Regions from separate parts of the Stenotrophomonas sp. FSL W7-1447 genome, predicted to be linked through region 1. Evidence: predicted binding sites of a transcription regulator. Region 1 holds the regulator's gene; each other region holds the start of a gene.

The links. The regulator FliA, encoded in region 1, starts transcription of late flagellar genes. The targets are predictions, from matches to a motif close to TAAAGTTTNNCNNNCNNNGGCCGATAA.
Region 2: a site for FliA is predicted at 1,835-1,861, ahead of NSQ78_RS16220 (methyl-accepting chemotaxis protein). Genes of this name have one in related genera too.
Region 3: a site for FliA is predicted at 1,719-1,745, ahead of NSQ78_RS19450 (methyl-accepting chemotaxis protein). Genes of this name have one in related genera too.

The regions. Positions count from the first base shown of each region.
Region 1 covers NZ_CP150199.1:2,266,669-2,270,967, forward strand. Annotated here, with positions in the region: gene NSQ78_RS10625 (chemotaxis protein CheA) at 1-880, opposite strand, end outside; gene NSQ78_RS10630 (protein phosphatase CheZ) at 883-1,488, opposite strand; gene cheY (chemotaxis response regulator CheY) at 1,488-1,880, opposite strand; gene NSQ78_RS10640 (RNA polymerase sigma factor FliA) at 1,938-2,681, opposite strand; gene NSQ78_RS10645 (P-loop NTPase) at 2,678-3,565, opposite strand; gene flhF (flagellar biosynthesis protein FlhF) at 3,552-4,299, opposite strand, start outside.
Region 2 covers NZ_CP150199.1:3,457,389-3,461,687, forward strand. Annotated here, with positions in the region: gene NSQ78_RS16220 (methyl-accepting chemotaxis protein) at 1-1,805, opposite strand, end outside; gene NSQ78_RS16225 (AAA family ATPase) at 2,022-3,371, shown strand; gene NSQ78_RS16230 (hypothetical protein) at 3,358-4,299, shown strand, end outside.
Region 3 covers NZ_CP150199.1:4,192,959-4,197,257, reverse strand. Annotated here, with positions in the region: gene NSQ78_RS19465 (transporter substrate-binding domain-containing protein) at 1-207, opposite strand, end outside; gene NSQ78_RS19460 (VOC family protein) at 290-661, shown strand; gene NSQ78_RS19455 (arylamine N-acetyltransferase) at 734-1,573, opposite strand; gene NSQ78_RS19450 (methyl-accepting chemotaxis protein) at 1,774-4,299, shown strand, end outside.

The DNA of each region.
Region 1 (4,299 bases):
TGCGGGTGCGCATCACCGCCGACTGCAGGCGCGCGGTGGCGATGTCCAGGGTGGACACGGCGCGGTCCAGCTCCTCGTCGCGCAGGCGGGCACGCAGGGTCTTGAGCCGGTTGCGCGACAGCACCAGTTCGCCGATCAGATTGACGATCGCATCCAGGCGCTTGGTGTCCACGCGCACGGTATGTTCCGCCTCGGCCAGCGGCTTGGCGGCCGGCTTGGGCGCCGGCGCGCCGGTGCGGCCGCCGGGCGTGGGGCAGCGAGCGGCGCCGGCTACCGCAGCGGCAGGCCTGGCGCCGGGTGCGGCGCCACCGTGCAGCTGGTCGAGCAGGGCCTCGAATTCGTCTTCGCTGATCAGGCCGTCGTCGGTCTTCTTGGCCGGTGCGACCGCGGTCGGGGCGTTGCCGCCGTGCAGCTGGTCAAGCAGGGCTTCGAATTCGTCGTCGGTGATCAGGTCACTGCTACCGGCTGCCGGAGCGGCGGCGACAGGCGCCGCCGCGGTGCCACCGTGCACATCGAACTGGGCGATCAGGTCCGGCGGTGCATAGCCCGGTTCGGTGCCGGACGACACGGCGTCCAGCATCGACTGCAGGTAGTCCAGCGATTGCTGCGCGGCGTCGAAGTGGTGCGCCTGCAATACGGCCTGGCCGGCGCGCGCGGCGCCCAGCGCTTCCTCAGCAGCGTGGCACAGCTCGACCATCGCGGTGACGCCAAGGAAGCCGGCGCCACCCTTGAGCGTGTGGTAGCCGCGGAACACCGCGTTCAGCTGTTCGCCGTCCTGCGGTGCCTGCTCCAGCGACACCAGCTGTTCGCCGAGGCGATCCAGGATCTCCTGTGCCTCGATGATGAAATCGGCAGTGATGTCGTCGGATACCGCGCTCATGCTTACAGCCCCAGATCCGACAACAGGTCGTCGGCGTCGTTCTGCGAGACCGCGTGGCGGTCCAGTCCCTTCAGTGCCGGCCCGGCCAGTTCCGGGTCGGTGCGATGCTGTTCCGGCGGCAGGCCGAGCGCGCCGAAGCCTTCGTGCACGCGGCGGACGATGCCGACCACGCGACGGATGATCTGCCCGGTCAGGTCCTGGTAGCTCTGGGTCAGGGCGATCTCGGTCAGGTTGTGGCGGATGCGCTCGAGCTGCGCGTCCTGGCCCGGCTGCAGGCCTTCGGCGCGCAGCTGCTCGGTCAGGCTGCGGCATTCCTCGGCCAGGTCCAGGGTGCGGTGCGTGGCCTGTTCGGTCATCGCCACCACATGGTCCAGGCGTGCGCAGGCATCGTCCAGTTCGCCGGCCTCGCTGGGCACGGTCGGCAGTTCGCCCAGGGCCTGCCCGAGCTCGCGGGCCAGCCGCGAGAGGCCGCTCATCATCGGCTGCGTGCGCAGCGCGACCAGCCCGTCGATGCGTTGACGCCACGCGGCTTCATCGCCGGACTCCAGCGCGTCCAGGGCTTCCTGCAGGCGCAGGGCGAGGGCGTTCCTGTCGACCGTGGTATCCATCAGGCGCTGGCCGCCAGGCGTTCGAAGATCTTGCCGAGCTTTTCTTCCAGCGTCTGCGCGGTGAACGGCTTGATGATGTAGCCGTTCACGCCGTTCTGGGCCGCTTCGATGATCTGCTCGCGCTTGGCTTCGGCGGTGACCATCAGCACCGGCAGGGTCTTCAGCTTGGCGTCGGCGCGGATCGCCTTGAGCAGTTCGATGCCGGTCATCACCGGCATGTTCCAGTCGGTGACCACGAAATCGAACGGCTGGCTCTGCAGCAGCGACAGCGCGGCATGCCCGTCCTCGGCTTCGGCGGTGTTGGTGAAGCCAAGATCGCCCAGCAGGTTCTTGACGATCCGACGCATGGTCGAGAAGTCGTCGACGATCAGGATGCGCATGTTCTTGTTCAAAGCAGAGTTCCTTTGTTGTTCATTCCGGGCGGCCGGGGGCAGCCGCCTCGGGCATGTTCACTCTTCCAGGCCGGCGTCCGCCGCCTCGAAAATCTTCAGCCGTCCACGCAGGCGCAGCACGGCCTGGCCGTGGATCTGGCAGACCCGCGATTCGCTCACGCCGAGCACCGCGCCGATCTCCTTCAGGTTCAGTTCCTGCTCGTAGTAGAGCGAGAGCACCAGCTGTTCGCGCTCGGGCAGGTGGCCGATGGCCTTGCCCAGCTCGCGACCGAACTCGCCACGCTCCAGCACCTGTTGCGGGGTCGGGCCGCCCTGGGCGACGGTGTCCAGCTCGCCCTGGTCTTCGATGCGCGATTCCAGGCTCAACACCTGGCCGCGCGCGGCGTCTTCCATCAGGCGCAGGTACTCGGGCAGCGGCATCTCCATCGCGGCGGCGACTTCGGTGGCGCTGGCGGCGCGACCGCTGCTCTGTTCCAGGCGGCGGATGGTGGCGGCCGCATCGCGTGCGCGCCGGTGCACCGAGCGCGGCACCCAGTCGCCACGGCGGATCTCGTCGATCATCGAGCCGCGGATGCGGATCGAGGCGTAGGTCTCGAACGAGGCGCCCTGGTCGGCGTCGTAACTGCGCGAGGCTTCGATCAGGCCCATCATGCCGGCCTGGATCAGGTCGTCCACCTCGACGCTGGCGGGCAGGCGCGCGGCCAGGTGGTGGGCGATGCGCCGCACCAGGTCCGAATGCTGGGCGATGACATCGTTGGCCGCCGAGCGCTGGACTTCCCTGTACTGGGCTGCGCCTTTCATGCTGCCACCCCACGCTGCTTGAGGATGCGTTCGAGGAAGAACTCGACGCCACCGCGCGGTTCGGTCGGCGCCTGCCAGCGCGCGGTACGGCGTGCGATCTCGGTGATCGCCAGCGCCGACGGGCTGGACGGATAGGCCTTCACCACCGGTTGCTGGCGCTGCACCGACAGGCGCAGCCAGTCATCCTGCGGCACGCAGCCCAGGTAGTTCAGCGAGACGTCGGCCAGGAACTTCTCGCAGACGCGGGTCAGCTTTTCGTACAGCACGCGGCCCTCGTTGGGGTCGCGGACCATGTTGGCCACCACCTGGACGCGGTCCACGCCCCGTTCGCGCGACAGCACCTTGATCAGCGCGTAGGCGTCGGTGATGGACGCCGGCTCGTCACAGACCACCACCACGGTGTCCTGCGCGGCCTGGCAGAAGGTCAGCACGCCGTCGGTGATGCCGGCGGCGGTGTCCACCACCATGATGTCCAGCTCGCGTTCCAGTTCGGAGAACACATTGACCAGGCCGACGTGCTCGGCGGGGGCCAGCTCGGCCATGTGCCGGCGGCCGGACGCGGCCGGCACCACCAGCACGCCGTTCGGGCCTTCGACGATGACGTCGTCCAGCGAGCAGCGGCCGGCGACCAGGTCGGCCAGCGTAAAGGTGGGGTTCAAGCCCAGGATCACGTCGATGTTGGCCAGGCCGAGGTCGGCGTCCAGCAGCAGCGTGCGCTTGCCCATGCCGGCCAGCGCCACGGCCAGGTTGGCCGACACGTTGGTCTTGCCCACGCCGCCCTTGCCGCCGGTCACGGCAAGGGTGCGCACAGGGCCGAGCGGCTCGCTGCGGGTGGCCGACAGCGGGAAGGTCTTGGTCAGCTTGGCGTACTCACGCGACGGCATGGTTCAACTCCGGGTTGCAGGGCATATCGGCCGCTCGGCGCAAATCTTCAAGGCGAAGTACAAGATTGGCTGCACTGGCCCGGTGCAGGTCCTCCGGAACGTCCTGCCCATCGGTCACCCAGGTGATCGGCAGGGCGTGGTCCACGGCCACCGACAGGGCGTTGCCGAAGCGGCCGGTCTCGTCCAGCTTGCTCAGCACCAGGCCCTGCAGGTTGGCGGCACCGAAGCGGCGGACCACCTCGTCCATGTCGCCGAAGCTGGTGTTGGCCGGCAGCACCAGCAGGGTGCGGACCTGGCGCGCGGCGCGCAGCCACTGCAGCTGGGCGGCCAGCGCGCGGTCGCGCGGGCCCAGGCCGGCGGTGTCGATCAGCACCAGCTTGTAGTCCTTCAGGCGTTCCAGCAGCTGGTCCAGGTCGGTGCCGCTGTTGGCCTCGTGCACGGCGATACCGAGCTGGCGGCCGTAGCCATACAGCTGCTCGCGGGCGCCGATGCGGGTGGTGTCGGTGGTGACCAGGGCCACGTCACGCGGCGCATGCTTCTCGGCGAAGCGCGAGGCCAGCTTGGCGATGGTGGTGGTCTTGCCGGCGCCGGTCGGGCCCACAAGGGCGATCACGCCGCCTTCTTCCAGCGGGTCGACCGGGGCGATCGGCAGCTTGCGCGAGATCAGCCCCAGCATCAGGCCGCGGCCGCGGTGGGCTTCGGTTTCCAGCGGAATCTGCATGGCCACGTCGCGG
Region 2 (4,299 bases), 1.2 Mb from region 1:
GCGGCGTCTTCGATCAGTTCCTTGATTTCCTTGGCGGCGACACCGGCACGCTGCGCGAGCGTACGCACCTCGCTGGCGACCACCGCAAAGCCACGCCCCTGCTCGCCCGCGCGGGCGGCTTCCACTGCAGCGTTCAGTGCCAGGATGTTGGTCTGGAACGCGATGCCGTCGATCACCGTCGAGATTTCCGAAATGCGTGCCGAAGACTGATCGATCTCGCCCATCACCGAGGCCATCTGTGCCATCGCCTGCTCGGTCTCGCGCACGGCGGCACCGGCGGCATGCGCTTCACTGTCGGCCTGCCGCGCCAGTTCGGCGTTCTGGCGTACGGTCGAGGTCAGTTCCTCCATCGACGCGGCGGCCTCCTCCAGGTTGGCCGCCTGCTGTTCGGTGCGGCGCGAGAGGTCGTTGTTACCGGCCGCCAGTTCCTGCGCGGCATTGTTGATGCTGTCGGCGGCGGCCTGGATGCCCTGCACGATGCCGGTCAGCTGCGCGGTGGTGGTATTGGCGTCGTCACGCATGCGGGCGAACACGCCGTCGTACTCGCCGTCCATGCGCGCGGTCAGGTCGCCGTGCGAAATCGCGCGCAGCACGTCGGAGACATCGGCGATGCTGGCCTGCGAACTGGCCATCATGCCGTTGAGGTGCTCGACCATTGCCTTGAACTGGAACTGGAACGCAGCGGCATCACCACGCATGCTGAAGTCACCGGCGCGAGCGGCGCGGGCCAGTTCATCAATCTGCGCGTTAATCGCCATCAGGCTCTGCTTCACTGCAGCCAGGGTACGGGTCAGCGTGGACTTCTCGCCGGGGTAGTCAGGCAGATCACGGCTGAGGTCACCGATGGCGTAGCGCTGCATCACCTCGGCCATCAGCAGTTCCACCTCCACGTGCGATTCGACCAGGCTGTTGGTGGCCTGCACCATGCGGCCGAAATCGCCGGGGAAGGCGCTGGCGTCCATGCGATAGCGGATCGCACCGGCCTCGTGCTGCTCGGCCATCTGCAGCTGCGCGCCGATCGCCGCATGCACGCTCTGGCGGACGCTGGCCATGGCCTCGCCCAGCTGGGTCAGTTCGTCGCGGCCACCGAGGCGGAACTCCTGGTCCAGCTGCCCCTTTGACAGCCGCTCGGCCAGGTTCACCGCGCGCGCCAGCGGGCCGGTCAGGCTGCGGCCGATCATCACCGAGGCAGTGATGCCCGCCAGCAGCGCGACGCCGCCCAGCACCAGCAGCTGCAACAGGCTGCGCTCGCCCAGGCGGATCGCTTCGGCAGCAGCCTTGCGGCTTTCCTTTTCCTCGAAGTCCACGCCGTCCGACAGCGCCTTGTTCCAGCCGTTGGCCGCGTCCTGCACCGGGCCCAGGGTCAGCGCCACGGCACCCGGATAGTCGCCCTGCTCCATCAGCTCGCTGGTCTGCTTGTTGAGCGGGCGTGCGATGGCTCGCTTGGCGGCGATGGTTTCCGCAATGGCTTTGCCTTCGGCATCACCCGGAAGCGCCTGGTAGGCGGACCAGCTGGCCTCGTAGCGCTTGACCAGATCGGCAATGCGCTTCTCGTCGCTGCTGCGGTCGTCACCTTGGCGGATCAGCATCTCGCGGCGCACCACCATCATCTGATTGTTGGCATCGAGCATCTGCGACAGCAGGCGCACCTTGGCCACGCTGATATCGACCACCTGCTGCATCGCGCGCTTCTGCACGACGCTGGCGGTGGCCCCGGTAGCGACCACGGCGGCAACCAGCAGCAGCAACAGGCCAAAGCCCAGCCCAAGACGCCAGGCAACCCTGACATTCCTCAAGTAGTTCATCGGTACATCCAAAACGGGGGGATGCGCCCTTATCGGCGTGGCCCGAAGCGCCTTGATGGGAGCTGCCACGCTCGTCCGGGTGCGGTTCAGAGAGGTGATGGCGTCGATTCCTGGCGCTAGCGACCCTAAAGTTCCCTTCCATGCTGCCAAGGGTGCCCGCCTACATCGTGGCCCCTTAGAATCGAATCGATCCTTGAAGATGAATGGATACATCTGATGAGCCACGATTTTCCCCACCAGTTGATTATTTTCGGCCCACCGGGAACCAGCAAGAGTTACAAGGCCCGGCATGAGAAGACGCCGATGCTCGGCATTCGCCCGGACGAGGTCATCCCTGTGACGTTCCACGCCGAGTTTGGTTACGGCGATTTCGTCTCCCGCCTGTTGCCACTGTCCGAGGGCAACAAGGTCCATTACCAAGTGCATGCCGGCCCCTTCATCCGCGCATTGGCACTTGCCCTTCACCGTTCAGAGCATGGCACGGCCGATTCGCCGCCTCGCAACGTTGTCCTGCTCATTGACGAAATCAACCGCGGCAACTGTGCGGAAATCTTCGGCGACATTTTCCAGCTGCTGGACCGGGACGATGACGGACAATCCAGCTATTCCGTCTGTGCCTCGAAACTGACGGTGCAGGCGCTGATCAACGAGATCCGCGAACTTGAAGCTCGCGATGACAGAGACTCCTCCACGCTGATCGGTCGTATCGAAGATGAGCGCATGCTGAGGCTTCCGGCGAATCTCTACCTGATCGGGACCATGAACACTGGCGACGAATCGATCTTCTTCATGGACTCTGCATTCAAGCGCCGCTGGAATTTCCAGTTCAGTCCAGCCGAGTTCAATGCAGTTCCCGCTGCGCAGGCCAATGCAACGATCGAAGGCCACCCATCGGTTACCTGGAAGATGCTGGTGGATGCTCTCAATGCGATGATCGTCGAGAAATGCACCTCTCCGAATCTCGACGACAAACTGATCGGCCCCTGGTTCATCAAGGCGCGGGCCATCGCTGCAACAACACCACCCGCGACGCTGGAACAGACGCACGCTGCATCGATTGCCGAACTGCGCAAGCTTGCCCCAGGGGCTGCGGAGTACATGCAGGGCGCGGACTACAGCCAGAGGTTCGACGATGCATTCTGCAAGCTCCGGAAATCCTGCAATGCCGAGACCTTGAAGGCAATCGACACACTCTCGGGCTTTGACGAGTCCGCCAAGCGCAAATTGAAGACTATTGCCTTTGCCATCAGTGGCTCATCCCCCTACTACAAGTCAAAGATAAACTTCCAGAAGACCAAGGACGGGATGCTCATTGAGGATTTCGTCGAAGCGCTTGCCGTGACACAGGAAGTCCATCCCATTGCCCACCATATCGCCGCCAGTGATATCGAGGGAAAGCTATTCCTCTACCTGTGGGACAACGTCTTCGAAAGGGACAAGTCCCCACTTGCAGAATGGCTGCGTATTCCCCCGGAATCACTGAGGACCTTCGGACAGTTTTCCGCCCGACGCGATGACTTCATCCGCAGCTGCACTGTTTCGGAAGATCTGCATGCAGCTGCATGACGTCAGCGTCGTCGCGGCTGGGTCCAGCGCTGTGGGCCTGTTCGTGGAAGATGGACGCACCGAGCTGCGCGTGCCGCATGGCATGCCGACCTCCACCGCGCCCCGCGACGCATTCCGTCTGCTCTACCTGGCTTTCGCCGCTTTCAGGAATGTCCAATCAGATCTCGGACATGCACCGCAGCAAGACGGCGTTGAGGCAGACACGCATGGACGTGGACTTGCAGCGGCCCCCGCTTCGTTCGTCGACGCCATTGCCATCGACTCGCTGTTCAACCATTCCAATCCACTTCGACTGCTGTCACTTCGCTCACAGATGGCGCGGCGGCAGGATGGCAATCTGAAGTACGCTGACCGCCAGCTTCACCATGCATTGTTCAACGACGACGACGCCCCCTTCTTTCCGAAGCTTCCCACCCGGCGAAGCGTATGCGAACGCGGAACCGCCGACATCGTCGGCCTGTATTTTTTTCTCGCTGACGACTTCTATCGCAACCTGCTGCAGATCGATCCCGGCATCATCTGGGGACGCTTCACCATGGATGCCGTACAGCGCGCAACGGACTTCCGCCATCGCCATCTGCGCGAGGGTGACTCGCTGCATGAAGGTGATGCCTGGGCACAGGAGCTGCTGCTGCGGCGACTCCAGCAACTCCTGAGAACGTGCTACCGGCAGGCAACGCTGCGCAGCGCGGAGTTTCTTTCGCTGCATGCAGCACTGGAACGCTACCTTCATCCCGCGCTCGCAGGTAGTGTGCAGCAGGGCCAGGTCTGGGGCATGCGGGATTTCTGGCCTGTCTGGGAATCCATGTGCCTGCATGATGCCCTGCAACAGGCGAGCGACACGCACGGCACATCCGTCGTCACCTGTGACAGTACTTATCTCCCATCCCACCCCATCGCCATCGAGCAACGGGACACCTGGGGACAG
Region 3 (4,299 bases), 1.9 Mb from region 1:
GGCTGCAGCGACCACCGAGGCTGCGGCGTCGTGACAGCGGAAACGTGCCTGCACGCCGATGCGTTGCGCCAGTGCGGTGGCCAGTTCCAGTGACGGCCCGCGGGGTGAACGCGCATCGCCCTGCGCCAGGACTGGATTGCCCAGGTTGATGGCCACGCGCAGAAAGCCCAGCGGTGCCAGCGCACTTCGGTGTTCGGCCAGGGACATGCAGGACTCCGCGGGGAAGGGGCCGTCCAGCATGCCAGTGCTGCCCTGCAAGGGAGTGTCAGTATCCGGCTAAGCTGCGCGCATGAACCCGATTCTGCACGTCGAGATACCGGTCCGTGACCTGGCCCGGGCCATCACGTTCTACCAGCACTGGCTGCAGGTGGTGGTGGACGCCCCGATCCTGCTGCATGACTGCAGGATGGCCTACCTGCCGTTTGCCGACGAGGCCGCAGGTGCCAGCATGGCGCTGGTGCAGGGAGCCGACTACCAGTCGTCCGAGCACGGGGCGCGCATCTACATCGGGGTTGCTGACCTGGACGCCAGCCTCGGCCGCGCGCTGAAGGCGGGCGCGGAGCTGCGCTTCGGCCCGGCCGATGCCGGCCACTGGCGCGTGGCCGAGATAGTGGACAGCGAAGGCAACCGCATTGCGCTGCAGGCGCGCAGGATGCCGTAGCGCCGAGCCCATGCCCGGCGGCTGTTGATGACGCCTCCCGCCAGGCATGGCACGACGCTGCGCGTGCATCCGCTACATCGTCGCGGCGCGCGAACGCTGCAGCCAGTCGTTGATCGCCGGGTCCAGCCGTGGATCGTCCGGCAACCGCAGGCCGAAGCGCTGCTGCAATACCTCGCGCACGTCGCCAACATCATGCAGCGGGCGCTTGTCCGGTGCCTGCCCGGGGCGGTATTCGGTGTAGTTGCCGCTGCCGATGGTGCGTCGCCAGTCCGGCCCGGTCAGTGACGCGCGCAGCTGGCCGGGGAAACTGGAATCGGGATGCGTGCACACGTACCAGTTGCCCACCACGTTGTCGATCGGTGCCGGTGCCTGCAGGTCGAAGCGGTACATCGCCCGCCAGCCATCGCTGGATTCGGCCGACAGCACGAAATCACCGTCACCGGGCAGTCGCCGCAGCCGATAGCGCTCGTGCGGCGTGGCCTGCGGCTGTGGATCATGCAGGCGCAGCGGCACGGTCGGCGTGAGGCTGCCGAAACCGGCATCCACCAGCCAGTCATCGCCGTCCACCTCAACGCGCAGCAGCAGATGGGTGCGCGCGGTCAGTTCGCCGTCCTGGGCGGCCAGCAGTACGCGCGCGCTCAACGGCTGCGCATCGAATCCCAACGCCTGCAGCAGCGCCAGCAGGCCGCCATTGAGTTCGAAGCAGTAACCGCCACGGCGGTCGTCCAGCAGCTTGCGCTGCACGCTGTCCAGGTCGATCGGTACCGCATCGCGCAACAGGCAGCTGAGGGTCTCGAACGGCAGCAGCGCATTGTGGCGCTGCTGCAGCAGGGTGAGGCCCGCCAGCGTCAGCGGTGGCGGCGCATCCAGCTCCAGGCGTTGCAGGTAGCGGGGGACATCGAGCGTCGTCATGCAGTCACCGGGGGGAGGGGAGGTTCACTGTGCTCCCGCAACCGGGGTTGAGGTCAAGCGCGGCGGCGGTGTCATGCCGCCGTCGCCTGTGCCCGGTACAAAGAGCGCGTCCCCCGCCGCCGGTGGCGCTGGGAGGAAAATGGCCTAAAGTCGCTCAGGTTCCGGCCGATACAGGTGCGTCTTTCCGCCTGGAGTCTGTCATGTCGGCCGTTGTCCCCCACCTCCGGTCCGTGCGCACGCGCCTTGCCGCGTTGCGCTCGGCATCCCCCGGCCTGCTGCTGTGGCTGCAACCGCACCGGCTCAGCGTGGCCAACAAGCTCAAGGCCACGCTCTGGGTGTGCGGCCTGGGCCTGGTTGCGATCGCCGCCGTCTACGCCTGGACCGGCCATGCCAGCGCACAGGCGGCGCGCAGCCAGGCCAGCTACCAGCGCGGCAGCGACCTGGCCGCGCGCCTGGCCACGCGGGTGGCCGAGGCGCGACGTCTGCAGACCCAGTATGCGCGCAGTTTCGACGATGCCGACCGCGCGCAGCTGCTGGCTACGCAGAAAGCGCTGCAGCTCGATCTGCAGGCGCTGCGCGCGATGCCGATGGATGCCGGGCGGCGCAAGGCGCTGCAGGCGTTGACCGAGGCCGCCGGCGCGTTTTCGCAGGGTGTGGCTGCCCTGTTCGAACGGGTCGATGAGATGGGGCGCGGCCAGGCCGGCCTGGCCGCGCAACTGCAGCAGGCGGCCGACACCCTGCAGGCACAGGTGGATGCGCTGCAACGGCCGTCGCTGGCGTTGTCCCTGCAGAAGATGCGCAGGCAGGAGGCGCTGCTGCTGCTTGACGGCGACTCCACCCACGCCGACCGCGTCAGCGAGGAAAAGCTGCCGTTCGACCTCGCGCTGGCGGGCCTGCCCACCGATGCGCAGGACACCCTGCGCAGCGGGATGGAGGCGTATCAGGCCGCCGTGCTGGCATACACCGCTGCCCGCGTTGGCCTGGACGTGGAGGCGCAGTCGCTGTTGGATACCGCTGCCACCGTGGCCCCGGCGCTGACCGCGTTCCAGCAGGCGCAGGTCGCCGCGCTGGCCCATGCCCAGGCGCGCCAGCAGGCCGGGGCCCGCGCCATGAGCGTACTGTTCGCGCTGACCCTGCTGCTGGTTGCCGGTGTGCTGATCACCAGCCTGGTGCTGGTGCGGCGGGCGGTGCGCCAGCCGATCCAGGACACCCTGCGCTTCGCCAGCGACATCGCCGACGACCGCCTGGACACCACGCTGCGTGTGTACAACGCCAACGATGAGATCGGCCAGCTGGCCCAGCGCCTGGTGGAGATGCAGCAGCGCCTGCGCGCACGCATCGAGACCGAGCGTGCCGTGGCGCGCGGCAACACCCGCGTGCGCCAGGCACTGGACAGTGCGCAGGCCGGCCTGATGGTGATCGATGCCGAAGGCCGGGTGGCCTATGCCAATCCGGCGCTGCTGCAGCAGCTGGAACGCCCGGCCGAAGCGCTGCTTGGCGGCGAAGCCGTGCGCCTGCATCCGGCGCTGGCCAGCCTGGCCGGCATGCGCCAGCGCGAGGAGCGCGAGATCAGCCATGCCGGCGTCCGCTACCAGTTGATCGCCAATGCCATCATCGACGAAGGACAATTCCTCGGCGTGGCAGTGGAGTGGCGCAGCCGTGCGCTGGAAACCCTGCTGGAGACCGAAGTGGCAGCGCTGGTCGATGCCGCCGCACAGGGCGACCTGCACGGCCGCATCGGGCTGGACGGCAAGCAGGGCTTCGTGCGCACGCTGTCCACCAGCATCAATCGCCTGCTGGCCACCTTCGAAAGCAATCTCGGCGATCTGCAGGTGCTGCTGGCCGCACTGGCCCGTGGCGATCTGAGCGTGCGCATGGAAGGAGAACTGCAGGGGGTGTTCGCGCGCATGCGCGACGATGCCAACGCCACCGTCGCGCAGCTGGGCCACATCGTCACCCGCATCCAGCAGGCAGCCTCCAGCCTCGATGCCGGCGTCGGCGAGATCGTTGCCGGTCACCATGACCTGTCGCAGCGCACTGAACAGCAGGCCGCCAACCTGGAAGAGACCGCGGCGTCGATGCATGAGCTGACCGACACCGTCGGCCGCACTGCCGATGCAGCAGGTCGCGCCGATGCCCTGGTCCAGGGCGCGGCGGCAGTGGCCAGGCGTGGTGGTGAGGCGGTTGGGCAGGTGGTCGCGACCATGCACGGCATCAGCGAGGCCTCACGGCGGATTGGCGACATCACCCAGCTGATCGATGGCATTGCTTTCCAGACCAACATCCTTGCCCTGAACGCGGCGGTGGAAGCGGCGCGCGCCGGCGAGCAGGGCCGAAGCTTCGCCGTGGTGGCTGCGGAAGTGCGCCTGCTGGCGCAGCGCAGTGCTGAGGCGGCCAAGCAGATCAAGGGGCTGATCGAAGATTCAGTGGCGCGTGCCGGCCAAGGCAACCTTCAGGCCGGGCAGGCCGGCGCGACCATGGGGGAGATCGTCGGCAGCGTGCAGCAGCTGGCCGATCTGCTTGCCGGCATCCGTCGTGCGTCGCAGGACCAGCATGCAGGTATTGCGCAGGTGAAGCAGACCATCGTGCAGATGGAAGCCAGCACCCAGCGCAATGCCAGCCTGGTGGAAGAGGCCGGTGCCTCGACGGCGCAGATGCAGGCGCAGGTGCATGCCCTGGCCGAAGCGGTGGGCGCATTCCGCCTGCAGTCGATGCCACAGGCGCGC